DNA from 4 places in the Paenibacillus sp. PvP094 genome. Region 1 is predicted to be linked to each of the others. Evidence: a T-box and tRNA genes for the amino acid it is inferred to sense, from the RefSeq annotation. Region 1 holds a T-box; the other regions hold tRNA genes.
The links. A T-box is a leader RNA that pairs with one kind of tRNA and senses whether it is charged. The one in region 1 lies ahead of leuS (leucine--tRNA ligase), so its partner is inferred to be a tRNA-Leu.
Positions count from the first base shown of each region.

Region 2: it encodes a tRNA-Leu, which carries the amino acid that the T-box ahead of leuS (leucine--tRNA ligase) is inferred to sense. The anticodon was not compared.
Region 3: it encodes a tRNA-Leu, which carries the amino acid that the T-box ahead of leuS (leucine--tRNA ligase) is inferred to sense. The anticodon was not compared.
Region 4: it encodes a tRNA-Leu, which carries the amino acid that the T-box ahead of leuS (leucine--tRNA ligase) is inferred to sense. The anticodon was not compared.

Region 1 is NZ_JBEPOM010000001.1:3,836,212-3,843,908, reverse strand. Features, by position in the region: gene ABIC22_RS17670 (ComEA family DNA-binding protein) at 1-353, opposite strand, end outside; gene comER (late competence protein ComER) at 541-1,386, shown strand; gene leuS (leucine--tRNA ligase) at 1,367-3,811, opposite strand; T-box leader at 3,883-4,148, opposite strand; gene ABIC22_RS17655 (phosphotransferase family protein) at 4,244-5,200, opposite strand; gene ABIC22_RS17650 (class I SAM-dependent DNA methyltransferase) at 5,365-6,135, opposite strand; gene ABIC22_RS17645 (CvfB family protein) at 6,248-7,153, opposite strand; gene rsfS (ribosome silencing factor) at 7,150-7,497, opposite strand; gene yqeK (bis(5'-nucleosyl)-tetraphosphatase (symmetrical) YqeK) at 7,515-7,697, opposite strand, start outside.
Region 2 is NZ_JBEPOM010000001.1:6,559,228-6,566,924, reverse strand. Features, by position in the region: gene ABIC22_RS29590 (sensor domain-containing diguanylate cyclase) at 124-1,743, shown strand; gene ABIC22_RS29585 (winged helix-turn-helix transcriptional regulator) at 1,824-2,186, opposite strand; gene ABIC22_RS29580 (Gfo/Idh/MocA family protein) at 2,405-3,397, opposite strand; gene ABIC22_RS29575 (adenosylhomocysteinase) at 3,439-4,632, opposite strand; tRNA gene ABIC22_RS29570 (tRNA-Leu) at 4,850-4,934, shown strand; gene ABIC22_RS29565 (hypothetical protein) at 5,050-5,241, opposite strand; gene ABIC22_RS29560 (sn-glycerol-1-phosphate dehydrogenase) at 5,400-6,548, shown strand; gene ABIC22_RS29555 (helix-turn-helix domain-containing protein) at 6,771-7,367, opposite strand.
Region 3 is NZ_JBEPOM010000001.1:4,010,572-4,018,268, forward strand. Features, by position in the region: gene ABIC22_RS18420 (DUF6199 family natural product biosynthesis protein) at 90-278, opposite strand; gene ABIC22_RS18425 (sensor histidine kinase) at 570-1,724, shown strand; gene ABIC22_RS18430 (NucA/NucB deoxyribonuclease domain-containing protein) at 1,844-2,329, shown strand; gene ABIC22_RS18435 (hypothetical protein) at 2,413-2,649, opposite strand; gene ABIC22_RS18440 (general stress protein) at 2,877-3,335, shown strand; tRNA gene ABIC22_RS18445 (tRNA-Leu) at 3,619-3,704, shown strand; gene ABIC22_RS18450 (insulinase family protein) at 3,978-6,899, shown strand; gene ung (uracil-DNA glycosylase) at 7,203-7,697, shown strand, end outside.
Region 4 is NZ_JBEPOM010000001.1:615,241-622,937, forward strand. Features, by position in the region: gene ABIC22_RS03055 (Nramp family divalent metal transporter) at 1-215, shown strand, start outside; gene ABIC22_RS03060 (HAD family hydrolase) at 381-1,064, opposite strand; gene ABIC22_RS03065 (hypothetical protein) at 1,235-1,633, opposite strand; cyclic di-AMP (ydaO/yuaA leader) riboswitch at 1,749-1,921, opposite strand; gene ABIC22_RS03070 (glutathione peroxidase) at 2,290-2,766, shown strand; tRNA gene ABIC22_RS03075 (tRNA-Leu) at 2,904-2,986, opposite strand; gene ABIC22_RS03080 (urease accessory protein UreF) at 3,408-4,109, shown strand; gene ABIC22_RS03085 (Rha family transcriptional regulator) at 4,367-4,570, shown strand; gene ABIC22_RS03090 (nitrogen regulation protein NR(II)) at 4,628-5,284, shown strand; gene urtE (urea ABC transporter ATP-binding subunit UrtE) at 5,321-6,016, opposite strand; gene urtD (urea ABC transporter ATP-binding protein UrtD) at 5,994-6,803, opposite strand; gene urtC (urea ABC transporter permease subunit UrtC) at 6,766-7,697, opposite strand, start outside.

The DNA.
Region 1 (7,697 bases):
TTTTCTTGTCCAGCTTCCGCAGCAGGTGCCGCTGCCGTTGACGAAGCAACCTCTGGTTCGTTTGACGTGCCATTCGAACCGGCATCTTCAACGACAGGTTTTGCCTGCTCAGTTTCCTTCGAATCAGCACCATCAACAGCTTTCTTCGCATTTTCATCCGCAGTAACCTTTGCTTCGCCTTGACCCAAAACAGCCGACTGCACAGCAGAAGGATCCTGCTCTTTCGTCGGCGTCTCGGTGCCGAGCTGCATGGGTTCCCAGCCAGAAGGCGGCTGTTCACTTTTGCCCGACCATAATATGAATATACTTCCTATCACCGCAGCAGCAATGGCTACTCCCTGTTTCCATTTCATGATTCCCACACCTCTCCCTGTCTTCAAAATAAATATTCTGAACACGGGCGGTGCTTCCGAACCGTTGAATGTTGCTGGTGAAATCAAAGCTTTGCTTTTTTCATGTCATGTCATACAAGTCCTGGTGCATAGACTAGAAGGAACGAACTGCGCCAGTACCGTAAAGCATGAAAGGAGGCCTGAAACAATGAAGGTTGGATTTATCGGAACCGGCAGCATGGGAAGCCTGCTGATCTATGCCTTGATTCAATCCGGAGCACTTGAGCCCCGGCAGATCGCCGCAAGCAATCGGACCCCTTCCAAAGTGCGTCAGTTATCCCTCCGTTATCCCGGTCTGCATGAATCACAGAGCAATCGGGAAACTGTCATCCGAAGCAACATCATATTTCTATGCGTGAAACCACTCGAATTCAAGCATGTTATTGACGACATTCTGCCTGTTGTAAATTCCAATCATATCATCGTCTCGATTACGAGTCCCGTGCAGCTGCGCCATCTGGAATCTTCACTTCCTTGCAAAGTCTCCAAGATCATCCCCAGCGTTACACACCAGGTCGGCAGCGGAGCATCCCTGTGCATTCATGGCGAACGCATGACCCCTGAAGACCGATCCGTTCTGGAGGGACTTCTCAGTCACTTCAGCAGACCTTACCAAGTCGATGAAGCCTGCACGCGGATCACATCCGACTTTTCCAGCTGCGGACCTGCATTCATATCCTTCTTTCTGGAACAATGGATCGAGAGTGCCGTCAAACTAACAGGGATCAAACGCGCAGACGCCTGCGCTCTTGCAGGTGAAATGCTCCTCGGAACAGGCAAGCTGCTGACGGAAGGAGGATATACACCCCAAGAGCTCCAGGCTCGCGTTGCCGTTCCCGGTGGCATTACCGCCCAGGCACTTGCTTTAATGAAAAACAGTCTGGACGGTGTTTTTGACAGCCTTATCCATACAACCCACGACAAGTATGAAGAAGACTTGTTAAAGCTGGATGAAGTATTTAGAGCCGGTGAAATTAACCGGCAACAATATTAACAAGTTTGCCTGGAACGGCAATGACCTTGCGAATGGTCTTGCCTTCCAGAGCCTGTTTGACAGGCGCCAGTTCCATTGTAAAGTCTTGCATGCCCTGTGCATCGAGATCTTTGGCAATCGTTGCACGGGTTACGATTTTGCCGTTGACCTGTACAACAATCTCCACTTCAGCATCTACTGTCATGGATTCATCATACTCCGGCCAAGCTACGTAGGAGATGCCTCCTTCGTGTCCAAGACGGCTCCACAATTCTTCCGCCATGTGCGGTGCCAGTGGGGACAAGAGCTGTACGAAGTTTTCCATCGCTTCACGTGGCAATGTATCAGCTTTGTAAGCATCGTTGATGAAGATCATCAACTGGCTGATCGCTGTGTTGAAACGCAGATGTTCCAGATCATCCGTAACTTTTTTGATCGTTTTGTGAGCTGTGCGTTTGAATTCTTCCGTTCCGCCATCCACAGTGATCTTGTCATTGATTGCTCCAGTATCCTCGTTGATGAAGAGACGCCATACGCGTGACAGGAAGCGGTACATGCCCTCTACCCCGTTAGCATTCCACGGTTTGGTAGCTTCCAGTGGTCCCATAAACATCTCATAGAGACGCAATGTATCGGCTCCGAATTCATTCACAATTTCATCCGGATTAATGACATTACCACGGGATTTACTCATTTTCTCGTTATTGGTTCCCAGAATCATACCCTGGTTCACCAGTTTGTGGAATGGCTCCTTGGTATTCACCACGCCCAGATCATACAACACTTTGTGCCAGAAACGAGCATACAGCAGGTGAAGCACGGCATGCTCGGCTCCCCCGATATACAGGTCAACCGGCAACCACTGCTGCTGTTTCTCCTGGGAGATCAGCTCTTTGTCGTTGTGTGGATCGATAAAGCGCAGATAGTACCAGCAGCTTCCCGCCCATTGTGGCATCGTATTGGTCTCGCGGCGGGCTTTCATTCCCGTTTCTGGGTCCACCGTATTTACCCAATCCGTTACGTTCGCCAGTGGAGATTCCCCAGTACCTGAAGGTTTGATCTGGTCGATATCCGGCAGCAGCAAAGGAAGTTGATCTTCCGGTACCGTCTTCATCGTTCCATCTTCCAGGTGCAGAATTGGAATCGGCTCACCCCAGTAACGCTGACGACTGAACAACCAATCGCGCAGGCGATAAGTTGTTTTCCCTTGCCCCTTACCATTTTCTTCCAACCATGCGATCATTTTCGCAATCGCTTCTTCGTTATTCAGCCCGTTCAGGAAGTCGGAGTTCACATGCGGTCCGTCGCCGGCATACGCCTCTTGTGTTACGTCCCCACCCTGGATAACTTCAATGATGTCCAGACCGAACTGCTTCGCAAATTCCCAGTCCCGACCATCATGACCTGGAACTGCCATAACCGCTCCTGTACCGTATCCTGCAAGCACATAATCCGCAATCCAGATAGGCAGTTTTGCACCATTAACCGGATTGATCGCGTAGGCACCAGTGAATACGCCTGTTTTTTCTTTGGCCAAATCCGTACGTTCCAGATCACTCTTGCGAGCGGCCTGCTCCTGGTAAGCCTTAATGGCTTCACGCTGTTCCGCTGTCGTAATTGCATCGACCAATTCATGCTCAGGTGCAAGAACGGCGAAGCTTGCACCGAACAGGGTATCCGCACGTGTTGTAAACACTTTAATAACTTCTTCACTGCCCTCAATGGCAAATACAACTTCTGCACCTGTGGATTTGCCAATCCAGTTGCGCTGCATATCCTTGATGCTCTCAGACCAATCCAGCTCTTCCAGATCTTCCAGCAAGCGCTCAGCATATTCCGTAATTTTCAGTACCCATTGGCGCATCGGTTTGCGCACAACCGGATGACCACCGCGCTCACTTTTGCCATCGATAACCTCTTCGTTAGCCAGTACCGTACCCAGCGCTTCACACCAGTTAACCGGCACTTCATCTACATATGCCAGGCCTTTTTTATACAGCTGGATGAAGATCCATTGTGTCCATTTATAGTATTCAGGGTCTGTTGTGCTGATCTCACGATCCCAGTCGTACGAGAAACCAAGGGACTTGATTTGACGACGGAAATTGTCGATGTTACGGAATGTAATTTCCCGCGGGTGCTCGCCCGTGTCCAGAGCGTGCTGCTCAGCAGGCAAGCCGAAAGCATCCCAGCCCATCGGATGCAGCACATTATAACCACGCATACGTTTGAAACGGGAAACAATGTCTGTTGCCGTATACCCTTCCGGGTGACCTACGTGCAGACCTGAACCGGATGGATAGGGGAACATATCGAGTGCATAAAACTTCGGTTTACCCGGGTCTTCACCTGTTTTAAACGTTTTGTTCTCATCCCAATACTGCTGCCAACTTTTCTCCATAACCTGCGGCTGATAGCCGTGCTTCGGCTGGTGATTTTCACTCATCTATTGTTCCTCCTCTTGGTTATTCACTTTTATTGCAACAAAAAAACCTCAGCATCCATAGCGTTTGCAGCGCTAGGGACGAGAGGTTGAATTCCCGTGGTACCACCCTAGTTAGCGGACGAACGTGCTTCGTCATCCACTCCCTTTGGACCTGTAACGGCGGTTAACCGATGCGGATTTCCATTCCTGAACGAAATGCCAAACATTCAAGCACAGGATGGTGTAATCACCGCATTTCTCCAAGGCGAGTTCGTGAAATACTGTCAATCGGCTTGCACCAACCGCCGACTCTCTGTCATGTACAGGACCCACTACTGTTCCTTATCATCGAAATATGTATACAATATCGGGACCATTATATAAAAAAGCAAGACTAAAGTCAATATTGCTTGGTTTTTTGACTATAGATATTGCTGCTCTTCCCCATTCGGCCTAGGACAAACGAAATCGCTCGATTCCTTCTTCCAAGTTATTAATTGCCCACTGAATGTGTTCCTTGTTATCATATTGTCGATATTCGCATTCAATCCACAGGATCAGATCAAAATACAGATCGTACAAGCTTCTCCGTTTTCGTTCACTCTCCGTTGTGATGACCCTACCATAACCCTTTACAAACCCTGGTGTATAATTAAAATGACTGAAGTAGTGCTCCATCAGGGGATCCGCCCAAAGGCAACGCTCAAAATCAATAATGGCTGTAATCTGCCCCTGTTCCACAAACACATTGCCATCCCACAGATCCCAGTGAATGAGTACCGGCTCGTTGACATCACTCAGCACATCCGATTTTTCTCTTATCAATTGGGCAAGCTCATCATAATCCATAGGAAGTTTTACACCAGCCTCTCTTCCGTCGGTGAGCAGATCATCCATCAGACTCAAAAATGCTTCCTTCCAGGTGCTATACTTTGGTTTCTTTTCTGAAAAATAGCCAAACTTTTCACCTTTGATCTCGTTGATCCGGCGATTGAATGCACCAAGCTGCTCTTCGATCTCTGCCTGCTCTGCTGCACTATACTGATCCTTGACCTTGTTATAAGGCGTGCCAGGCATAAATTCCATCATAAAGTACTCCGCCGGAGCAAGACTGCATGTTGTATCACACGCCAATACACGGGGGACCGGTACATCTCGAAGCTCTCCCACGAGACGCAGTGCCTGAACTTCTGCCATCAGGAGATCCTGCTCACAACGCAATGGTTTACCAACCTTTGAAGGAGCGATTTTGAGCACCACCTCTTGCCCGTTGCCGAGCGAGATATAATAAGCATGGTTGGCCCATCCGTCAATCATTTCCCTGTATTCCTGGATGCCTGTATTAAAATATTGCTTGGCAATTGCATTCAGCTGTTCTGAAGTCAGCCTGGTTTTGTATGTACTTTCCATTCTGCACCACCTTTTTATCAATACGAATTCTAATCATTAAGATCTTGTAATCGTTTTCCATTCTTGTCCATTATGGCTCTCTTCACCCTTGCTGACAATGCATTTCATCATAAAAACAGAAAAAAACCGCCCTCACTGTTGCAAGGACGGTCCCTATCTGCAATCTACTTCACCGCGACGTAAAATAGCCGCTGCGCGCCTTCTCCAGCTTCTTTCCATGTGAAATCAGCATATACACGGACATTCCTGAATCCAGCTTTGGTCAGTTCCAGCTTCATCCAGTCCGGATCGTATGCACGCTGAATGTGAACCTCTTCGAACCGCTGGTACATGTCCTTGCCGCCGTCATCCACCCGGGAGAAAATGCTGAGATGATGCTCAATCTCACAACGTTCACGATCCATGTCGCAGGTCCAGATATAGGATACGGAGCGTTCATCCAGGACAAAAGGCTGCTCTTCTTCATAGCGGATCAAGGTGTCTGGATGGTGTACATCAAACAAGAATGTCCCTTCCGGCTTCAGCATCTCGTAGGTACGCTGGAACGTACGAATGACATCTTCCTTTTCCAGCAAATAATTAATGCAGTCACAGAAGGAGATTACTGAATCTACCGGTTCGGGTACTCTCCAATCCCGCATATCCTGCTGAACCCAGCGGACACTACCTTCACGATACAATCGATGACCTTGAGGGGTTCCCTCCATTTTGCTTCGCGCCACGGATAACATATCCGCAGACAGATCAATGCCGGTCACTTCAAACCCCGAGTTGACTAGTGGGATCGTAATGGACCCTGTTCCACATCCAAGCTCGGCTACGCTCTTGGGCATGCCGTGCTGCTCCCAAGCTGTTCTTGCAAACCTTATCCAGTCCGGATAAGGCATATCTTCCATTAATTCATCGTACACATAAGCAAATTTACGGTAAGACATGTCAGGCACCGCACTTTCAATTTCATTTTCCGATTCCAAAAGAAAAAGCAGGGGCGTCCGGAGTTCACCCAGCCTTGCCCTGCCTTCCTTCGTTCCAATATGTCGTTAACGATTACTTGTTTTCACTTGAATCTTTGGGAGCTGACTCCGTCAAGTACGTCCAGTTTTCCTTCTGCGTCACCAGTCCGTCTTTCATCAGCTTGCCCAAGGCACGCTTAAAAGCAGACTTGCTGATTCCAAAGCGCTGCTTGATGATATCCGGTGGAGTGGCATCCGAATAAGGCATACCGCCCATAGGGCGCTCTTTCATAAACGCCAGAAGTTTGTCCGCATCTTCGTTACGGCCTACCTCTTTGCGAGGGGACATGGCCAGGTTAACACGACCGTCTTCACGAACCAGCGTTACCCGACACTTCACCTTTTCACCCAGCCGCAGCATTCTGTTGCGCTCAGATGAATGGATCATGCCGATAGCGCCGAAGCCAAGTACTCCGCCTTCTACAAGCACAAAAGTACCCATCTGTAAGGGCTTGTACACCGTAGCTTCCACCCATTCGTTCAACCATGATGTTGGGGCGTGGAACGACAGGGGAGCAAGCTCACGTTCCCCGGCCAATTTGGCACGAAGACGTCCCTGCTTGTCATGTTCCATTATAACAAAAACTTCATCGCCCACGTGTGGACGTAGCTCTTCCAATTCGGGCAATTCACGGATGGGGAGCAGCAGCTGCCGTCCAAGTCCCATCTCAAGGAAACAGCCAAGGCGTGGGTGTATATCTGCCACAACCAGTCGGGCCATTTCGCCGAGAGTGAGATATGGTTTTTTCATGGTTGCTGCCAAACGGTCCTCTGTATCAAAGAACAAAAAGACTTCGAGCGTCTCCCCGATTTTGACATCCCGTGTGAGTTCCGTATAGTGAAGCAGTACATCTTCCGATCCTGTCGTCAAAAAGTAGCCAAAAGGCGATACTTCCCGATCAACGGGCAGGGAGACGACCGTGCCTGCGATCAAACTCATACCGTTTCCACCACTTTGGCATCAGACCATAGCCGTTCAATGTTGTAATATTCGCGCTCATCACGATGGAAAATATGCACAACCACGTCGCCCATATCCATCAGCACCCAACGTGCGGAATCCATGCCCTCGATTCCTTTAATGTTAACGCCAGCTGCATGTGCCTGTTTGCGAATTTCTGTTGCAATGGACTGTACCTGTGTATCGGAATTACCGTGACAGATTACGAAATAGTCTGCAACCAGAGAGATGCCTTTCAGGTCCAGTGCTACAATGTTCGATGCCTTTTTATCGTCAGCGGCGGTTACCGCCATATTCATAAGTTCTTTCGATGATACTGTCATGAACCAACCTCCATATTTTATAAGTGTGCAATCAGATCATTCCGCGACAACATCGTCAGCGGATAAATGACGCGGCGCTGCGAGATCAGCAAGCTGATCGTGGAATCAAAACCGGCAATCAGTCCCTCTTCCAAGCTGCGCTCTGCCTGCTCACGAATGTGATCTACGCCTGGGAAATCTCTTCCCGGTTCAATATAGTC
Region 2 (7,697 bases), 2.7 Mb from region 1:
TGGAGTTGTCAATTTTAATTGAAGAAACTGTAAAATATTCATACAAAATTAATACATTCATAACAACTTTCGTATAGAATAGTGAGAATATGCCTTTTCATGAAAATCCGGGGGAAAGCACTAATGATCGCAAAGAAAAAAGCATCCAGATGGCGAAGAAAAGCGAGAACCTATAAAAAAATCAGCCTTCCTGCCTTGCTCAGTGGGCTGGTCACCATTTCGGTGCTGATGACCTTAACAATCATGTTTATTTCGTCTTACACAACGCAGAAGCAGTCTCTCATTGACAATACCTTGTCTCTTAATTATTCAAGCGCAGCTCAAATGAGTCAGACACTGGATTCGCTATTTCAGTCCATGCAGAGCAGCTTGAAATATGCTGCAGACTATTTTCCTCAGATGGACTATTCAGATACGGAAAAGTTGGATTCGACGCTGGAATTGATCCAACGCAGCAGCAATTATTTTAACTCTGTAGCCCTTGTGGATGAGAAGGGTGTGATACGCAGCATGTCGCCGTATTCGGGTTTATCCGTCGGGGCGCATGTTTCATCTGAGGCAGCCAAAAAAGCGATGGAGCTTAAGGCGCCCTATATTTCCGAAGCCTATCAGACCCCAAGGACGAAGCGCAGAAATGTTTTTGTCAGTGAACCGATCTTCGATGCAGCTGGACAATTTAAGGGGACTATTGGCGGTAACATCTATCTGCAGGAGAATAATATCCTGAACCTCTCTTTTGGAAGTCAGCTGAGGACAAGCAATGGTTCATATTTTTTTATTGTCGATGCCAAGGGCACGCTTTTATTTCATCCAGATACCAAAAGAATTGGTGAGGACATCAGAAAAAATGAAATTGTACAAAAGCTGATGGATGATCAAACCGGTAAGGAGCAGTATAAAAATCTGGCTGGCATAGATTCGCTTGCCGGGTATCAGAAGGTGCCTGCTACCGATTGGGGCGTCGTGGTCGTATCTCCAACTCAGACGGTGTATGATCAGTTAAATGAGCATATTCGCATGTTATTGCTGTATACTTCCGTTCCGTTTCTCCTCCTGACCCTGATTGTCATTCGGGTAGCGCGTAAACTGGCGAGTCCATTTGTCTATCTGGCCAATCTGGTTAATCAAGTGGATCAGGGCAAAGTGGACCTGCCAACGATGAAACCGCATTGGAACAGGGAGGCCGATTTGTTAACCCGCACGGTTTTGGGTGCATTGGTGAACTTTCGCAAGCAAACGGACCAGCTTACCTATGATGCCAGAACGGATGTGCTGACAGGCATGACGAACCGCAGAACATTTGAAGAAGTCATTCAGCAATGGATTGATGAACAGACGCCATTCTCGATTATTGTTCTGGATATTGACCGCTTCAAATCCATTAACGATACTTACGGGCATCATGCTGGAGACGAGGTTCTGAAGCATATTGCAGGTCTGATCAGGTTGGCCGTTCGGCCGCAGGATGTGAGTTCCCGCTTCGGCGGGGAGGAGTTTGTCGTGCTGCTTCGCCATACCAGAGCTGAAACCGCCTATCAGATTGCTGAATTTATTCGTGTAACGGTTGAGGAGAGTATCATGCCGATCGATCGCTCCGTGACGATATCGGCAGGGGTTGCCGAATATCCGCTGCATTCATCTTCAGCGACGGAGCTGTTCCATCTCGCGGACACAGCTCTGTATCAGGCGAAGGAAGAAGGGCGCAATCGTACCGTGACCATTCAGACCGTAGAAAGGTCATAAACAGGCCGGGAAGATCGCCTATGAAATACACTATAAAAAGCTGATCCCTTATGAGAAGGAATCAGCTTTTTTTGCGTTCACTATACTTCCTGTGACTTGGCTTGGACGACTTCATTTGTATAGGTTTCTCCCCAGTCCCGCATGCTGAATATGATCGGACGGAGTGTTTCCCCAAATGGCGTAAGTGAGTATTCCACTTTGGGTGGCACTTGAGGGTAGATTTCCCGGTGTACAATCCCACTGCTCTCCAATTCTCTTAATTGCAAGGTGAGCATTCGCTGCGTAATGTCGGGAAATAACTTTCGGAGTTCATTGAATCGCAAGGAACCCGAAAACAAGTGATACAGGATGGCTCCTTTCCATTTTCCTCCAATAACGCTAAGTGTAACTTCTACGGCGCAGCCATAGGGTTTGGGGCAAGTCTCGGTTGAAATTTTTTTCATCTATCTGCACCTCCGTCAGCTATGTGTATAGTATCAATTTAAGCACTACGTACCTAAAATGTGTGTATATTGTCTTCAAAGCATACCATGTCTGATTCGGATTATAAACCCTGGATACCGGATTAAAGAAAAGGTGCAATGTATAGTGAAAAACCCGGTTTCGTTATACGAAACAACGGGTTGGTGTAAGATTGAGGGAATACAGTAACATTTAGTTGTTAGACCAGTGAAGACAAGATGGTATCACACAGGGCCATCGTTCCGACATTATCCTTGCCGCTTGAATGCGGAAGCGAATTATTGTGGCAGCATGACATGAAATGCGCCATCTCGCCTACAAATCCACGAAGGTAGAGATCGCGGTATGCGCCTGACATGGGAGAGCTGGAAGGAGTATAGACCGTATCCTGCTCTTCAAGAGCCTTCCAGGGGAGGCTGTCTGAGGTACGAGAGTGATGAACGGTAAGTGTATTCATTTCATCTGCTGACGCAAAACCATGATCGAATGTAACCAGTACGCTTTCGCTTTCGCGTGACCATGCACTCATGCCTGCGAAGTAGGCACTGCCCACAATACCGTTATCAAATTTCAGGGAGATGCTCTGATTAATATGTTCCCCATCCTTGACTGTGGTACCCGTCACGTGCTGTACTTCGCCGAAGAGGAAACGCATCAGATCGACCATGTGGATGGCAGCGAGTTTCATAAACTGTTCTTCATTCTTGCAAAATGGAGTACTGTCAACAGCAAATTTCATCTGAAATGAACGCGTTCTACCCATCGAACCACCATCAATCAGTTCCTTTAATTTCATATATATAGGCGCATAGCGTTTCATAAATCCTACCATTAGTACAACGCCAGCCTTTTCGGCCGCATCTGCAATTTCTGCAGCTTCTCTGGCAGTCCAGCCAAGGGGTTTGTCAACATAGACATTCTTGCCTGCCTTGATGCATTCCATGGCGAGAGACGTTTGATCCTGAGGTTGAGCTACCACAACAACGTTGTTGCAGTCTTCATTTTGCAGCATGAGAGTTGCGTTATCATATGCTGATCCTGTGCTGCCATATCGCAGCAAAGCGGCTTGAGAACGTTCAATACTGCGAGTGGAGATGGCCTGGATGGTAGCCCCTGCTTCTACAGCAGAAGGGTAGATATTGGTCGTTGCATGAAATCCGGCACCGATAAAACAAAGATTCGTTTGAGTCATAACCATTCTCCTTCATTGTTGATCGAACCATTTTTGTCAATCTAAACAGCTTTCTCGCTCAAATGGTACAGCATCTGGCTTGCAATCTCCGAGTTGACGATATGAGGAACAGGCTGTGGTCCATTTACCAGATGCTGACGCTGCTGAACAATATAGAGCAGGGATGCAGCCTGAAGGGACAAGCCCAGATCCATCGTCTCGGCAGGATTTCCGCTTCCACCTGCAAGATTAAGCATCTCACCTTGGGTAAGCAGCATGAGCCGTCGGCCATTCGCAAGGGTGAATTGTTCGATACCTGTTGTAAGACGTTCGGTATGTGCAGCTTCCTGCCGAAGTCCGTCCAGGTCCATTTCCCAGGAGAAATGTCCAGCGTTGGCAAGAATCGTACCATCGTTCATCTGATTAAAGTGTTCCATTGAGATGGCACTCGGGCGACCTGTAACCGTGATGTAAACCTGGGCAAAAGCGAACGTTTCTTCCAGCTTAGCTACGCGAAATCCATCCAGAGCAGCTTCGAGTCCAGCGATAGGATCGGTCTCAACCACAATAACCTGGCTGCCTAGATTACGCAGATATCGGGCAATCCCACGTCCACAGGAACCATATCCTACGATAACGAAGCGTCTTGTAGGCAGAATCAGATTCGTGGTGCGCATGAATCCTTCAATAATGGTCTGACCCACGCCATGTTCATTTTCCATGATGCGTTTGAGAGGACTATCATTAATGACAATAATCGGGAAGGTCACTTCCGCCCCTGTTTCTTCACGCAGCAGATTGGCTCCTGTCGTGGTTTCTTCTGTTCCGCCAATGAGCGCACTATGGTCATAGTGCTGAATGAGAGTGCGAGCCAGATCGGCTCCATTATCCATGAGAAGATGCGGCTGGTGTTCAAGCACGCGATGAATATTGTGCATATGCTGACGGCGTTCATCTGAACGTTGTCCATACACGGGAATGCCTTCGGCGATAAGTGCAGCGGCAACTGCATCCTTGGTTGTGCCTGGGCTTCCTGTTAGTACAACGTTGGCTCCACCAGCCTGTAGGGTTCGGCATAGAACCGCCGTCTTAGGCTCTACGTGAATACAAATTCCAATGGTAAGGCCAGCAAAGGGACGTTCTTTGGAAAATCGGGATTTTAGTGCAGCGAGGAGGGGCATATGCATTTCTGTCCAATGAATATGTCGTTTTCCTTCTTCAATAATTTCAGGTGTCATGTTCATAGGTTTGCTCATATTCCTCTCTATCCATAGGTTGTTTGTCCTTGAGGGCAGTTGGTGATGTTTACGATAGGAGGTTTTTAATTTCTATAAAAGGACATATGTCCTATCAATTTCAGTTCATAAAAAAGTATTGCATTCTTCTTCCAGAGCCTGTATACTCTTAATTACGGTGAAACGAGAGATGGATTAACCGGATGCTTTTCATCAAGGATGAAAAGATACATATTATGCGGTCGTGGCGGAATTGGCAGACGCGCACGGTTCAGGTCCGTGTGGGCTAACCCCCCGTGGAGGTTCGAGTCCTCTCGACCGCATCGAAGAAAAAAGGTTCGAAGATTGCTTTTGCAATCTCTCGAACCTTTTTTTATTTTTCTACGAATTGAAATGCCCTGAAACAGGCTTTGGTTATGTGTCCTCTTGGTTCGGTTGTTAGTGTTGACGCTGGCGCTGGCGTAAGAAAATCGCTGTCCATAGTCCGGACAAGGCACCAATGATGCCGAAAAAGGAAACGCTGCCGACCACTTCATACGCCTGAAATTGGAACAAGAACGCAATCCCGCTGCCCAGGGTCGTTCCTGCAAGAAAACCGAGAGATAGGCCTGTATCTTTGCCGAGCTGCATTGGATCACCTGCTTCAAATAGTTTGTCAAAACATTTGCAAAATGCGGGTACAAGAAGTAAAGTGTGAACAGGAAAATCATTGAAATTTTTCCTATACTCATTGTGTGGCTTTTCCAGTGCAAATATGCATGAACTTAGAAACGGGAGGTTACGAACACATGAATATGAACGAACGCATTGCCGCTTGGAATGCGGAAGCGCAGCAGTGTACCTGTGGACATGATCATCGGCTGGTGCAAATGCAGGTCTTTTTGGAGCATGGTGCAATTCGTAGATTACCGGGGTACCTGTTGGAACAGGGCTATAACCAGGTTACTGTGGTATATGATGGCCAGACAGGTCCGGTGGCGGGTTATGAGGTGGTAAAAAGCCTGCGGGATGCGGGCCTCATGGCGGATGAATTCCAGATGCCGGAGAACAGTGCGGGGGATATCATTGCCGATGAGGCTGCGATTGTGCAGGTACTGCTTGGTGTAAAACAAATGACTCAGGCCATCATCGCAGTGGGATCGGGGACCATACATGATCTGGTGCGATTTGTCTGTGCCAAAATGAACAAGCCATTTCTGTCTGTCCCAACAGCGGCATCGGTTGATGGCTTCACTTCAGCAGGAGCGCCGCTCATTGTAAGCGGCATCAAGCAGACGTTTCAGGCTGTACCGCCCGAAGCGATTTTTGCGGATATTGACATTACCCAGCAGGCTCCCCAAGCAATGACGGCGGCGGGATTCGGTGATATGTTAGGGAAATATACGTCTCTGGCAGATTGGATTGTGTCGCGTGATTTGGGCGGGGAGCCATTCTGCCCGGTTGCTTATCGGATGACGGAAGAAGCGCTGACGGCCTGCATCGAAAATGTACAAGCCATCGCCGAAGGAAGAGCTGAGGGTATAACCGCATTGATGGATGCGTTAATCATTTCCGGTGCCTCCATGCTAATTATTGATCATTCCCGTCCTGCATCCGGGGGTGAGCATCACATTTCTCATCGTTGGGAGATGGAATTGATGGTAGCGGGCCGGAAACCTGTTCTGCATGGAGCCAAAGTCGGCGTAGCTTGCGTGCTTCTGACAGAACGCTACAAGGAACTTGCGAGTCTGTCCCGAGAACCTGTTTTTGATGTGTATGCTACTTTACCTGATGCGTCACAGCTTACGGCATGGCTTGAGCAGGTTGGGGGTCCGACCACAACAGATCAGCTTGGGGTTACACCGGATATGGTAGAACATGCATTTGCAACGGCACATACACTTAGAGAGCGATATACCGGACTCAAATATATCAATGAATCTCTGAACGTAGTTTAAAATAAAACCAACCTGTACATCGGAAAAAAATTATCGGAATGGCTCTGTGTTTCGGTCTTATTTGTACGTACAAATATGACAATGGTTTATTATAAGTTCGAACAAGTTATTGGAGCAAAGTGAAGTGTATCCACGTCACGGGTATATCAAGAGGCATGCTCCATTTAAAAAGGCTCTGTCTTCCCGTGTGGGAAGAACAGAGCCTTTTGTCTGTTCGCTTATTTAGTTGTTGCGACGGTCTTTCAGGATGACATCTGCGAACAAGATGGTTTTCGGGATGCGGAAAAATTGTTCCGCTTGTTCCTGAAACGCGGCAGAAGGCAGCGTTCCCTGATGCAGCCATTTGCGGAAAGTGCCGGGATGAACCCCGATCCAGTGGCTGACATCTGTCACCGACAGATCATGGACCATACACAAGCCTGTCAGAATACGGTTGCTAACCGGAGATCGGGTCACCGTACGCTTCATGAAACGGGAAGGCTCGGGCTGACAAATGACCGGGCTTTTGCGTACCACTTCTTCATTGAAGAGAATGTGACGCGGGTAGCCTAGCAATTGGCACGCTTTGTCCAAATTGGTACTGCCGGGTATCCGCCCCTCATACACCCACGCGCTCACGCTGCGTGATGAGATGGATAGATCTTCGGCAAGCTGGGACAACTTGATATCATTGGCCATCAGCACGGCTAGAAGAACGCGGTTTCGGATTTGACAGCGTGTCGGTTTACGGAATCGTTTAACACGGACGCCTTTTCCCAAGTATTTACGGTTGATCAGAGACCACGCCTGGATGGAATGTTGTTCTGGTTGATTAGGCATATTTCCTCCGATTTTTTTAACCAAATACTACAATAAGAACCGGGGTACTTTCAAGTGCCAGGTGCACTGGTTTGGATTGGGCTCAATCCTTTGAGAAAGTTAAAGGAGGGAATTATGGACTAGGGTATGTGCAATTCGTTTCCTAGTATATTCCTAGATTACAATGTTTCACTAAATTTCAGGGATCAAAGAGAACATGAAAACCAATAAATTAGGTCCTTAAGACTATTTATAGGACTTTTATACTTTTCTCTGATTTTAGTTGATATGATGCGGATTATTACCTAAAATCCACCAAAAAATTGGGACAGTACTAATCTTTATCCCGGA
Region 3 (7,697 bases), 170 kb from region 1:
GCACCACAAATAAAATTATCATTTTCTGTTCATTGATAGCTCAAAAAGCAGTTATCCGTGTGGACAACTGCTTCATAAGTATATGCTCTTCAGGCTGCTGCAAGTGTAAAAGCAATAATCAGCATAACCAAACTGGTCATTCGGGTGAACGTCATATAAGGCTTACTGGGTTCGGACTCTCCCTTGGAAATCCATCCATAACGGAGATACCATCCGAATTTGGGAAAACAGAGATTGATAATGCAAAGTGTCATGAAAATAAAAAAGAGGGTTCTCATGCCCAATCTTCCTTCCTTGTTTGCATGACCCGAATCGAAATTAACGACGTCTGCGTCTAGTGAAGAAGTACAATACCAGAATAACAATAATAACAATCAACAGAAATTTCATGATGTGTTCCTCCTGACGGATTGGTGTGAGTTAAGCGTATTTTACCCACAAACCACATCATTTGAATAACTGTGTTACAATTAAATATATTGATTTCGGTTGATCCAAGACCCAATTGTTATCATTCTAATTATATATTCATTTGATGCAACGGACCACAAGAAAACAGGAGGGGAAGCATGAGCATCCAAAATAAGCACTCCATACCCATTCAGTGGGAGTTTTTAATATCCAAGCTTAAATCTTCCGTAACTGTGGTCGATGCAACTTCACCAGAGCAACCATTGATATATGTCAATGAACAGTTCACTGCTCTGACAGGCTATACCTTTGAAGAAGTCGTTGGACAGAACTGCCGATTCCTTCAGGGCAGGGACACGAATCCTGAGACTGTAAGCAAAATTCGTAAAGCTCTTAATCGGCAGGAGTCCATTAAAATTGATATTTTAAACTATACCAAAAGTGGTCAACAATTCTGGAACGAATTGAACATTGATCCCATATTTGATGATGAGGGACAGTGTCTCTTCTTTGTTGGCATACAATATGATATTTCTGAACGGAAATATGCCGAAGAGCAGCTTCGCAGGGCGGCCAGGATGGCGGAGATGAACAGCAGGGGACACCTGGAGTTTATCGGAAAATTAAATCATGAACTGCGCACCCCTCTCAATGGGATTATGGGCATGATCGAGTTAACGAGCATGGGTGAAATCAGTGAGGAGCAAAAAGAATATTTGGACCTCGCCCGTCAGTCCGGTGAAGCCCTGCTCAATATTGTGAATAACAGTCTCGACATGGCGAAGCTGGGGCGCGGCAAGATGGAAGTTGAACAGATCGAATTTCAGCCCCTTAAGCTCATTCAACAGATCGTTAGAACGCACGAGCCTGCGGCTAAACAGAAGAAGGTTCAATTGCGCTGTCAGGCCGACATGCAGGTACCGGACGTTTTGGTCGGGGATCCGTTGCGTTTACGTCAAGTACTGGATAACCTGCTGAGCAATGCGATTAAGTTCACGGAGCAAGGTGAAGTGTTACTGCAGCTTGATGTGAAGGAACAACACGGGGACTCCACTACCTTGCTGTTCACCGTAAGTGATACAGGAATTGGCATTCCTGAAGAGAAGCTACATCAATTATTTGAGGCGTTCACCCAGACGGATGTATCTCATGCCCGCAGATTTGGTGGCAGTGGATTGGGATTGACCATCTGTAAGGAACTGCTTGAATTGATGCAGGGGGACATTGCTGTAGAGAGTGTACCAGGGCAGGGAACGCATTTCCATGTAACACTACCGCTGTTACGGCAGCAGGTTATCCCACATGTAGGCTAACAAGCGGTTAATAAGAATAAACGGAAATAAGACAGTTCGGGGTAATGCGGACTGTCTTTTTGGTATTGTTTCACGAACGAACGTTCTGATATAATGCAAGAGGGAACGGGGGAGACAGCATGAAGAGGAAGCGCACAAGGAAGAAGAAAAACAAAGGTTGGAGCAATCTTAAGAAATCGTTTATTACGCTGGTAACGCTGGTGGTTTTGGCTGTCTTTGCCTGGTTCGAGGGAGAATTGCCGCTGGATCTGCCATCCCCGTTTAATGGGAGCAGTCAGGGCGTGGATCACACCATCACCTTTCCCTCAGATCGGTATCCGGAGACGGCGAAGCATATCAAGGACGCCATCAAGGCAGGGCACTCGGATGTATGCACGATTGATCGTGAGGGCGCAGACGCCAATCGCGACCTGTCACTCAAGGGTGTACCCGTGAAGAAAGGGAAGGATCGGGATGAGTGGCCCATGGCCATGTGTGCTGAAGGCGGGTCAAATGCAGATATCGAGTACATTACGCCCAAGGACAACCGCGGAGCGGGTTCATGGGTTGGTAATCAGCTGAGTACATATCCGGATGGAACACGGGTGAAGTTTGTTGTAAAGTAGCTTGAGATTTTATTAAGCCCAACATATACCAAAGCAAAACCAGACCCGTGAGGGTCTGGTTTTTGGGTTAATCAGCGATAGAGCTACAGATCTGCAATACTCAACTGCAGGCCCTTCATATGATGGGAACGGATACTCAGTATGCGGGTAACCTGCTCAACCTCATCAAAAGGAATCCAAAGGTTTCCCTGGACCGTACGAAGGGTAAGAATGGATGAGTCAGCAGAACGCTCGGGAAATCCGGTCACCGTTTGACCGCTGGTGTTGCGAACTACAATTTGTTGATTACGACGAATGGCAATTTCTACCTCTTTTTTCATAAGACATTGCTCCTGGTTATGAGATGGTTGCTTAATATGTCAATAATTTCAATGGTTAATTTGGCTTCTTTATCTAGTCTATCAGAACTAGGTATGGATTTCCAGAAAAGAAATAAATCCTTCCGGTTTAGGTGAATTGTCTTATGGAATAGATGGTTTGTTTAGAGCTTTGATCCAAGACGGATTAACGTTACGTTTATTACATGTCCTATTAGGGAGGGAACAGAATGACACAATTATTGGTTGGGCTAGTTCAAACGGAGAACGAAGCGATTATCATGCTTAACAAGCTCAAGGAAGCAGGATTGGAAGCGGAAGCGATGGGGGTTGTGGCGAAGGAGCATTTGGATCTTGATTTGATCAGCGAAAAAGCAGGTCTGGACAAACCGTTGAAGGGTGCTGGTACAGATGGTGCATTCGGCGTCTTCAAGGGTGTACTCGCAGCATTGGGAAAACGCATGGACCAGACGATCTCTGCGGGCAAAGCGGTTCGCCGACTGGCTGGCAATGAAATTGGAGGAGAAACGGATGATCTCGTTCTTACTTTGGCAGAAGCCGGCATTGCTGAAGAGGATGCTCAGTATTATGAGCAGTGGCTTCTTCAGGATCACTTCCTTATCGTGGTGGAATGCAGGGAGGAAGATGCTGCCCACATTGCACCGATTGTGAAGGGGGAAGATGCGTAGAACAGGATTCTTGCAACTTTTTAGTTTAATTTAAGCCTGATTTTAGGTTTCTTTAATGTTGGGGCGGTATTATGATCTCACACCTCCCTTAATATAGATGGTTTATAGAAAGTCCGGGACCGCAACTCGGACTTTCTAGGCACTGCCAGCTGACGCTGGTAGTGCCTTTTCACTTTTTTATGGTAGTTGTATTTTAAAAAAAATAAATTATATGTTGCATAATGTTCAGTCCTATGATAAGATATTTCTTGTCGCCTCAAGTAATAAAGTAATACATACATATGCCGGGGTGGCGGAATTGGCAGACGCACAGGACTTAAAATCCTGCGGTAGGTGACTACCGTACCGGTTCGATCCCGGTCCTCGGCATCCTTATTAAGAAGATCGCATGACGCTTGTTGAACAAGCTGTCGATGCGATCTTTTTTTATACCCTTTTTGAGCCTATGGAATTGAATTTCCGGGCCTTTCGGGTTCATAAACCGAAATTGTACATAATACATATCAGGAGACGTCTAGTTGCCTCAGGCTGTAAGTTAGGAAGACATGAAACGATGGTGTATACTATCCATAGGCATAAATTACCTTTATCTTGCGGAACTCAAGGAAGCAAAATAAATTTCTTTTGATGGAGGATCAGCATATGTTGAAACAACTTCAGTCTTACCAGGTTTTACAGGAACGCAGGATGGAGGAACTGAAATCAGATGGTTACCTGCTTGAACACAAAAAGTCAGGTGCCAGAATTGTCGTTTTATCCAACGAGGATGACAATAAAGTATTCAGTATCGGGTTTAGAACACCTCCGAGTGACAATACGGGTGTGCCTCATATTTTGGAGCATTCCGTACTGTGCGGGTCCAAGAAGTTTCCTGCAAAGGACTCCTTCGTGGAGCTGTTGAAGGGTTCACTGAATACCTTCCTGAATGCAATGACGTACCCTGACAAAACGATCTACCCGATCGCCAGCCGCAATGATCATGACTTCCACAACTTGATGGATATTTATCTGGATGCGGTACTGAACACCAACATTTATGAGAACGAGAAAATATTCCTGCAAGAGGGCTGGAACTACAATCTGGCCTCGCCTGAGGATGAATTGACATATAACGGTGTGGTGTACAACGAGATGAAGGGGGCATTTTCCTCACCGGAGCGTGTTGTACGCAGAGCCGTCCTGAATTCACTTTTCCCGGATACAACCTATTCCTGCGAGTCTGGAGGCATTCCGGATGAGATCACGGATCTGACCTACCAGGGCTTGCTCGATTTCCACACGAAATACTATCATCCTTCGAACAGCTACATATACCTGTACGGTGATATGGATATGGAAGAGAAGCTGAAATGGCTGGATGAAACCTACCTGAACCAGTACGATCGTATCGAGACGGACTCGGAGATTGGGGTACAGGAAGCCTTCAGCGAGCGGGTTGATGTGGTCAAAACCTATTCCGCGGGAAGTACCGAGTCGGAAGTGGATAACAGCTTTTTGACGTATAATGCCGTCATTGGAACCACGCTGGATCAGGAACTGAACATTGCCTTTCAAATTTTGCAGTATGCCCTTCTGAGTGCGCCAGGAGCTGTTCTGAAGCAGGCACTGCTGGATAAGGGGATTGCCAAAGAAGTCTATGGCTCGTATGACGACAGCTTGTATCAGCCTGTGCTGACCATCGGTTTGAAGAAGAGTAACCTGGAGAGCAAGCAGGTATTCTTGGATACAGTGCAGGAAGTGCTTCAGCGTGTGGTGAAGGAAGGAATTGATCCCAAGGCGCTGCTTGCGGGCATTAACTCCTATGAATTCAACCATCGTGAAGCTGATTTTGGAAGAATGCCGAAAGGGCTCATCTATGGCTTCTACACGCTTCAGAGCTGGCTCTATGATGATCAGGCGCCATTTGCACACCTGGAGGCCAATGACGTATTTGCAACGCTGCGAACCAAAATGAATGAAGGATACTTCGAGCAGTTGATTGAGCAGTATTTGCTGCAAAATACACATACCTCATTTGTTGCCGTGACTCCGGATAAAGGGCTGAATCAGCGGAAGGAAGAGGCGCTGCGTACCCGGTTGAAATCTTATCAGTCCAGTCTGAATGAGACCGAAATCGCAGAGTTGGTGCAAAAAACGAAAGAGCTTGCGGATTATCAAAATGAGCCTTCGACCAAAGAACAACAGCAGGTTATCCCAACCTTGTCGATTGAAGATATTGAACCCAAAGCATCCACCCTCTACCAAACCCTGAAGACGGTAGAGGGCACAACGATCCTGCATCACAATCTATACACCAACGGGATTGGTTATCTGAAGCTTTTATTTGATGTCAAAGAGATACCGCAGCATCTGCTGCCTTATGCCGGTCTGCTGAAAAGTGTACTCGGTTATGTGGATACGAAAAATTTCTCGTTCAACGAGTTATCCAATGAAATCCATATCCATTCAGGCGGAATCAGTGCAAGCGTAGGTGCGAGTGCTGATGCGAAACAGTACAACGCGTACCGGGCTCACTTTGAATTTGGCGCAAAAGTACTGTACAGCAAGCTGGGATTTGCTTTTGACATGATCAAAGAAATCATATTGACTTCCCGGTTCGACGACTCGAAGCGCTTGTATGAGATCATTTCCCAACTGAAGGGGCAACTGCAGCGCAGCTTGATCAACAGTGGGCACTCTGCGGCCATGGGCAGATCCTCTGCCAAACATTCAGCGGTGGCTGCCTTCCGGGAAGCTGTGAGTGGAATCGCCTTTTATCAATGGCTTGAAGACCTCCAGGCGAACTATGATGAGAGAAAAGAAGAGCTTGCTACTCGTCTTCAAGAATTGACTGGCATGATCTTCAGACCTGAACTGCTGCTTGTCAGCTATACCGCAGATGAGAAAGGGTATGAAGGATTGGAGCAGCAGGTGTCTGACCTGAAATCCAAGCTGTATACACATGATGTGGCGAAGGAGCATGCTGAATTCCAAGAGGTTCATCATAATGAAGGCTTCAAGTCACCTTCGGAAGTGCAATATGTTGTTCAGACAGGCAACTTCCTCACCAAGGGCTTCCAGTATACAGGCTCGCTGCGGGTTCTTCAGGGGATCCTATCTCTTGATTATCTGTGGACGAATATCCGGGCCAAGGGTGGTGCCTACGGCTGCATGAGCGGTTTTAGACGGAATGGAGACAGCTATCTGGCCTCATACAGAGACCCTAACCTTGAGAAAACCTACAAAGTGTATGAAGACATTCCGGAGTACTTGCAAAATTTCAAAGCGGATGAACGTGAAATGACGCGGTATATTATCGGTGCCATCCAGGATCTGGATACCCCGAGAACACCATATTCGGAAGGGAACTTCTCACTGGAATGCTACTTGTCCAACGTTACCGAAGCAGATCTTCAACAGGAGCGTGATGAAGTGTTGGGCACAACGGAAGCTCATATCGTTGATTCGGCTGCTCTCGTATCTGCAATTCTGGAACAAGGAAATCGCTGCGTTGTCGGCAACGAAAGCAAGATCGAAGAGCAAAGCTTCCTATTCGACGAAACGCTGGATCTGATTAAGTACTAAGCATAAGTAGTACATGGGTTTTCGCAAAGTGGAAGCATGAACAAAAAACGGGTCCCCAAGTGGTTTAGCCATCTGGGGGCTCGTTTTTTAGTTTATAGCTCATGAAAATGGCTTATAGAACAATCAGAGTATAGTAGTCTGAACCTGAACAGACATGCCCTTATAGCACATTTCTGGCCTGCCGCCCGGAGGTATGTTAAAATGATGGATAGTCTATGAGCCTTGACTCAGGCTCAACACAAGGGCAGCCAGAGGTTTCTGGCAGCACGGGAATGTTTTCATCAGCGAAAGGAGCCCATACATATGTTTGAAAACGATTGGGACACAGTGCTTAGAGAAGAGATTGAATCGGAGTATTTTAACGATATACGTTATGCATTAGCGGGAGAATACAAAACACAAACGGTATATCCGTCCAAAGAAAATCTGTTCTCCGCGCTCAAACTGACCCCTTATCATCAGGTCAAAGCAGTCATTCTGGGTCAGGATCCATATCACGGAGCTGGACAGGCCCATGGATTAAGCTTTTCGGTCATGCCAGGTGTACGCATCCCGCCTTCGCTGCTAAATATATATAAGGAGCTTCATGCAGATCTGGGATTGCCAATCCCCAAACACGGGTACTTGGTGCACTGGGCGGAACAAGGTGTATTGCTGCTTAACAATGTACTTACGGTACGCGAGGGCCAGCCGAATTCTCATCAGGGGCTGGGTTGGCAAAAGTTCACTGATGCGGTGATTCGTGCCTTGAATGAACGCTCGGAACCGATGGTGTTCATGCTGTGGGGCAGTCATGCA
Region 4 (7,697 bases), 3.2 Mb from region 1:
AACACGGAACGGAAGAACTACTGATTTTGAGCCAGGTGATTCTATCCTTGCAGCTGCCTTTTGCCGTCATTCCACTTGTGATGTTTACGAGTGACAAGAAAAGCATGGGCGCATTCGCCAACAAACTGTGGCTCAAAGTCATCTCTTGGATCATCGCTGCCGTAATTGTGGTTCTGAACGTCTATCTGATCTTCCAGACCATCATGCTGTTTTAATCTATATATGCGCTAAAACCGTTTCCCTCTTACTATAGATTTATAAAAAAAAGGCTGATCCCTCATCAAGAATATACTTGAAGGGATCAGCCTTTTAGCTTTGCCGTGCACTTGCCTTGTCCTTTATTTAATGACGCGAAAGTCATCTTTTTTTAATTTTATCCACTAACCCTCAGAAGGCACAAGCAGTGGAATAAGCTGCTCCAAGGCTTCGATGGTCCAGTCTGCACGCTCTTGGCCCTCAAGCTCAGGCTGAAATCGTCCATAGCCCTGCAAAATCCGAATCGTTCGCATCCCCAGCTTCTTGGCAGGAATGATATCGTTATCAATCCGATCCCCAATCATGACTGCTTCCTGGGGTTCACATCCCGCCTGCTTCAAAGCCACCGCATAGAGTTCCGGATCCGGCTTCGATACGCCTTCTTCTGCCGAGCAAGCCAGTACATCCACGTACCTCCGCAGACCGTAGCTCTCCAGGCGCCCCTCTGTCCCTGGACTCTGATTGGCGATGATCCCGATTCGATAATGGTGTGACAATTCCTTCAACACCGCTTCAGCAGAAGCGAAGGGCTTCTCCAGTTCCTTCCGGAACTTCAACTTCTCCTGGATCTGCTCCCTATGACGTTCATCGCTGATTAGCGTTCGAATGGCTACCCTCATGGGCCACTGCTCATAATTTCGATAACAGGAGGCAAATATCTCTCGCACTTCCTCTATTTTCACCGGATATCCAAGCAAGCAGGCTTCTTTTACAAACTGCCCTATAATATCATCTACCGGCTCCCATTCGTCCACCAGCGTATCTCCTACATCAAAGAACAACCATTTTAACCCCCGTACATCCGGCACGCCTATTCCTCCTTGTTAGCCATGAACGCAATCTCTAAATCAGCAATGTACATTAATGCTCAAATAAAAAAGAAGACCCACCATCATGCATGAGTCTCCTCAGAATTCCGTTTTTCCACAAGTTCAATTATAACAGGCACCTTACACCGGATCAATCGGCAGCTATCACATTAACCATTAAGCAAGAAGCCCACTTCTCCATTAAGAGAATACACAATGCGGTCAGCTCCCATCCCTCGGTAAATGCCTTTGGGGTGACTCTGTTCTGTAATCACACATAGTGATTTGGAGGTCCAGGAACGGCAGATCTGCAGATAGCGACAGGTCAGGTTCAAACTATTCTCGAAGATAAAAACGTTGCCTACGCTCGACTGCGGTAGAAACCACTTCTGAGCTTCAGCTGTATTCATGCGAATGACGTTCTCCACTCCGATTCTGCGGAGCTTCCGTTCTTCCCCTGCACTGTTGGTCAGAACGGCAAACGGCATTTTTTTGTACATCAACAGCTTGATAAACTTGCGGCCTGCTTCATTCGGTGCTGTTACTAAAATCATCTCATTATCCATCATTCGTTCCTCCCTTGGCGTGAAAAGACAACAAAAAAGAAGCGTGGGGGACCAAGGCCTCCCGAACGCTTCTTGAATAACCCATGACGAAAACGCCATGAATATGCGTACGGCTTGTTGCCTCTCCCTTTAACGCTTACGAGGTTAGCTGACGGATTCGGGCGCGAGAGTCGCCCTATTTCCGGCTTGCACCGAAAAATTCACCCCATGGATTAGCTGCAATGACAGCCAATCCGATTGGTTCCCCCGTTTCCCACCCATGAATGAATGGAAACTCAGCGATTAAAACATCGTTCCTGTTTCATGTATTGACCAGAGCGATATTATCGTTTGTTTCGTTGTTCATGTTAAGTTTAATTGAATTAGAAATTACGATATGAATCATACACCCGCGACATGTTAGTGTAAAGTCCGGTCAGATCACCGAATGGACGAATTTAAGGCATTACATATCAATGATATCGCTTACAACCGATCCATTCTCCATCCATCTCTGTGAATCTCGCTAATTCTCGTCCTTATGAAAAACGGTTGTAATTTTAGATATCTGTAAGTAAACATAGGAATTTATTTAATTAGTTTTGCATTATCTAATTGTAAGCAATATAATATAACTATAGAAATCATTAACCCATTATACGATATGGAGGCGACTGATCATGTCCGTTTATGACTACAAAGTCAATACCCTTCGGGGCCAGGAAGTCGAGATGTCCGATTATCGCAACAAGGTGCTGCTAATTGTAAATACGGCGAGCAAATGTGGTCTGACCCCGCAATTTGAAGGCTTACAGGAACTCTATAACAAATTCAAAGACCGGCAGTTTGAAGTACTGGGCTTCCCAAGTAACCAATTCGCTCAGGAAAAAGGATCTTCCGACGATATTGCTGAGTTCTGCCAGATGAATTACGGTGTAAGCTTTCCTATGTTTGAGAAAATTGATGTTAATGGTTCAAGCGCTCACCCTCTATTCCAGCACCTGACAACAGAGGCACCGGGACTGCTCGGATCCAAAGCCATCAAGTGGAACTTCACCAAATTCCTTGTTGATCAGAACGGACGGGTCGTGAAGCGTTATGCTCCAAAAACGACTCCTGACCAAATTGAGGCTGATATTGAGAAACTGCTGAAATAGATCAACATGGAGAGGCCACAATCAACATGGAACCACAGAAAGTCCGGTTCTGTGTGAATGGCCTTTTTTTATGTTTATCCAAACGCAAAGAAGAGGTTTTCCATATTCGGAAAACCTCTTCTTGTCGTACAATATGATGCGGTCGAGAGGACTCGAACCTCCACGGGCATACGCCCACTACCCCCTCAAGATAGCGTGTCTGCCATTCCACCACGACCGCATGTCGTAAATAATCGGCAACAAAATTGATTATACAGGATCTCAATATAAAAGTAAAGCACTTTTATTAAAACTACTTTGCACCTGTGTTTTTTCTCCAAATATCGGTTTTTATCGTCATGATCTTTTAACTGCTGCATACATTAAATTTCAATTCTTTTATACATCTTCATTTTTAATTTTAGCTCTTCACAATAAACATATCATATACCTAACATAATTTTCGGACTTCTAACTTTTATCAATCATATTATGTAACGTTATAATATAATTGAAACTTAAAATAAGAAATCATTGACAAAATACGGATGTTTATGTGATTATATATATCATATAATTCGGATTTTAAACATAAAAGGATTCAGAAATCAATATTAATGTTATATAACATAACATTTCACGAACATAGGAGGCGAAAGACCGTGAACCGTGGGAATAAGCTGCTCGATTATGTCAAACTGCTTGATTCCTCCATTCATGTCGGAGGTTTTACCCATTCATTTGGTATGGATGTACACATTGCTGAAGGCAGCATCCGAAATGCCGATGATCTGGAATCCTTCATGCGCTGTCAGCTGCATCCCAGTATCGTTCGACTTGAGGGCATGGCGATTAAAGGTATCTACAGCGCAACGGATCATAATGACACATGGCGAACAGCTCTCATTGACAAGTTGGTTCACGTTCAGCGGACTCCTTCTGATCAAAGGGAGCAAGCCGCTGCCATGGGCAAAAGACTGATCAAGCTGGCCCGGGCTCTCCACCCCTGGATAGAATTCAGCCAGCTCGAACACACCCTTGCCAAATACGAGTCTGTAGGCTGCCTCTCTACTGTTCACGCCTGGATCAACCACTACCTCGATATCCCCGTCGAGGAAGCGGTAATGGGTTACTTGCACTCAGCCATGAATGCATGCATAACCGAAGCTTCCAAAGTCCTCCCCATGCATAACGAAACAACCCAGGAACTGCTGGTTCGCCTGGCCGCAGACCTGGAGCATGAATGGAATACCGTTAGCGCCTCCGCTGCGGATGGACCGGCACAGCCAACCTCAATGTCCATGAAATCGTTGTTCCCCAGCTTCCACATGCTTGGCGCAGGGCTGCATGCTTATCGCGCCTAATCTTACCGCCTCCAAGCTCCCCTCATATTTCCCCAAACGAAAAAGCACGCAGCAACCTCCTTGCTGACGTGCTTTTTCACGTATGCCTATAGAACATCACGTTATTACGTCATTATTTAATATAAATACACTATTTTTCATCGTTTATAATTGTTACATGACGTAAATACGTATATAATGTAATGAACAGCTCGCATCTCCCTCTATTATACACAGCCGAAGGCGGGTTGAAATACTTCTATGAGGGGTGAACCCTTTTGAACAAAAAGAAACCCGTGACTCCGTTCGGATGGGCCATTAAACGCCGCTTAACGGAGCTACAGATGGACCAGAAAACGTTCTGCGAGAAGCACGACATCCCGCCGTATCGTTTATCCAATCTCATCCATGGCACACGAAAAGCCACCCGTTTCCGAAACCAGGTGGCAGACATTTTGCAAATTTCGGATGAACTACGATGACACCGCCATTACCTTGCCGTCCCGATCTTTTAACTGATTGCCAAGGAGGGCCTATTCATGAGCTTCTTTACAACTGACCTTGAAAGGTTATCCTTTCAATCCCTACGTCATCAACTCATCATCGTCGACCGCGACTGGAGAATCCGCAGCTGCAATACCGCATGGCAGAACGGACTCGGGCGATTGCATCTCTCGAAATATAAAAAAACTGACGCCCACCGATCTTCTTGCGAAACGTTTCATTATCTTCAGCTGCTGCAGATATGGGCAGCCCAGGAAGAGGAAACGGAGAATTCATCGATTATTCAGAAGTTAGAGAAGATTCAACATCCCTTTGTTCACTGCCATACATATGACATATCTGTACAGTCTGCGAACCTGGACCTTCGATGGTTCAAGCTGGAGCTTACCCCCTTGAATCAGACGGATCCTCCTTCTCCGATGGGACTAGCTTTGATCTCGCATACAGACATTACGGAACAGAAGCGAATTGAACAGCAATTGAAGCTTGCTCTATCCGAAGTGCGGACACTACGCGGCTTGCTTCCCATTTGCGCCGTCTGCAAACAGATTAAGGACGAGCAGGACGTCTGGAATTCAGTCGAAGGTTATTTGGAGAGACATACCCACGCAGAATTTACACACGACATCTGTCCGGACTGCATCCGCAGACTATACCCGAAGTACTCCAACATTTTGGATAAACGCTCCTGAGCAAAGCAAAAAAAAGCAAAAAAATAACCACCTCTCCTATACGGACAGGTGGTGTTCAAATTGAGACATATCCAATTCCTCCGGTGATCCCTGCAGCGCAATTGCTCCCTTGTCCATGACATAGATAAAATCCGCAGCCCCACGTACAAAATCAATGCTCTGCTCGACGAGCAGCACCGAAATGTCGCCCTTCGCCTTGATTTGCAGAATGACCTGCCGAATATCCTCGACAATGGAAGGTTGTATACCTTCTGTCGGTTCATCCAACAACAATAGTCCGGGCCTTGAGGCAAGCGCTCGTGCGAAGGCAAGCTGCTGCTGCTGGCCACCACTCAGATCACCGCCCTGTCGTCCATACATGGTCGCAAGGACCGGAAACATCGCGAGCACATCTTCAGGAAACGTCTTCACCCCAGGCGCAGATGTCTCCAGACCGAGCAGCAGATTTTCCTTTACCGTAAGCTGAGGGAAAATCTCACGACCCTGAGGAACATATCCAATGCCTGCCTTGGCACGTTTGGCAGGTTCCAAAGCGGATATATCCTGCCCTTTCCAGTGGATGGCCCCCTTCCTCGTTTTGAGCAGGCCCATCAACGTTTTCATCAGCGTCGTTTTGCCGACACCATTCCGGCCCATTAGGCAGACCACCTGTCCAGGCAGGACATCCAGATTAACACCACGCAGCACATTGCTTTCCCCGTAGCCGGATTCAATTCGTTGCAGCGACAGCATGGTCATCTCTCCTTTTTCCCAAGTAGACTTCGGCCACCCTAGGATCTTCCTGCACCTCAGCCATGGTACCTTCCTTCAACAGCTTCCCTTCATGCATCACGGTCACTTTCGCCGCGTACTCACGGACAAACTCCATATCATGCTCCACAACCACGACCGAACGTTCACGCGCTATCCCCTGTAACAACCTGCCTGTTTTATGCGTTTCCTCGTCCGTCATCCCGGCAACCGGTTCGTCCAGCAGCAATACGCGCGGTTCCTGAAGCAGCAGCATGCCAATTTCCAGCCACTGCTTCTCGCCGTGAGAAAGCGCTCCTGCTCGTGTATACACGCGGTCTTGCAGTCCAATTTGCTCTATGACCTGTTCCATTGCCGTGTTGATTTTCCCAAACCGCGGAATACCAAGAGTCCGAAGAGGTGAACGCTGATTTTCCGCCGCCAAGGCCAAATTCTCCTGTACGGTAAGGCCTCCGAAGATGGACGGAGCCTGGAACTTGCGTCCTACACCCTTCCGGACGATCTGATGCTCCTTCAGACGTGTCAGCTCTGTGCCATCTTCCAGCCGCACCGTGCCGGAGAGGGGTTTGGTTTTTCCGCAAATGACATCCAGCATTGTCGTTTTCCCCGCACCATTGGGGCCAATCAGAAAATGCAAATCATGCTCATGCAGTTTCAGGTTCATGCCATTAACTGCAACGAAACCACCAAAAGCTACGGTAATACTCTCAGCCATCAATACAGGTGAAGCTTCAGTAGACTTCAGGTTTTTCCTTACTGACAGGGACATGCACAACCTCTCCTCTCCGCTTCAGCAATCGAACGACATTTCGATAGACTCCAACGAGCCCGTGAGGCATGAACAACACCACCGTTACAAACAGCCCGCCGAGAACAAACAACCAGCCTTCAGGGTAGGCCTCACTTATCCCGGTTTTGGCCGCATTCAGAACCACTGCCCCGATCACAGCCCCAATCAACGTGCCGCGACCACCCAATGCAACCCACAACACCATTTCGATGGATGGAACAATCCCCATCATGGACGGCGAGATAATCCCGACCTGAAGAACAAACAGCATACCCGCTATTCCTGCAAGAGCCCCGGAAAGGGCAAACGTCAACGTTTTATAACCCGCCGGATCATAACCAAGGAAACGCACCCGGTTTTCTCCATCCCGCGAAGCTTCAAGCACTTGGCCAAACCGACTATTCACCATTCTTCTGCAGAGCAGGTACGTGAGTACCAAAATGGCAAGTGTAATATAGTAGAGCACAATTGTTGTTCCTGCAGAATGCAGCGTGAAACCAAAAATGGAGTTATAACCGGTTATACCATTAGTCCCTCCGGTCCACTCCTGTTTGCCGATAAACAGGGTAACCGTGATTAACACAAGAGCTTGCGTTAAAATCGTAAAATACACACCGGTAATCCGGTTACGAAACGTAAACCACCCCAGTACAAATGCCAGCAAAGCTGGAAGGGCAATACCCAGAATTAACGCCACTGGAAATGAACGAAATGGTTCCCAAAACCACGGAAGACCTGACAAGCCGCTCCACCCCATGAAATCAGGCAGGGATGTGCCGCTCGCCTGCAGTTTCAGATACATGGCCATGGCGTAACCACCAAGACCAAAGAACACCCCATGCCCCAGACTCAGAACCCCGCCGTAGCCCCAGA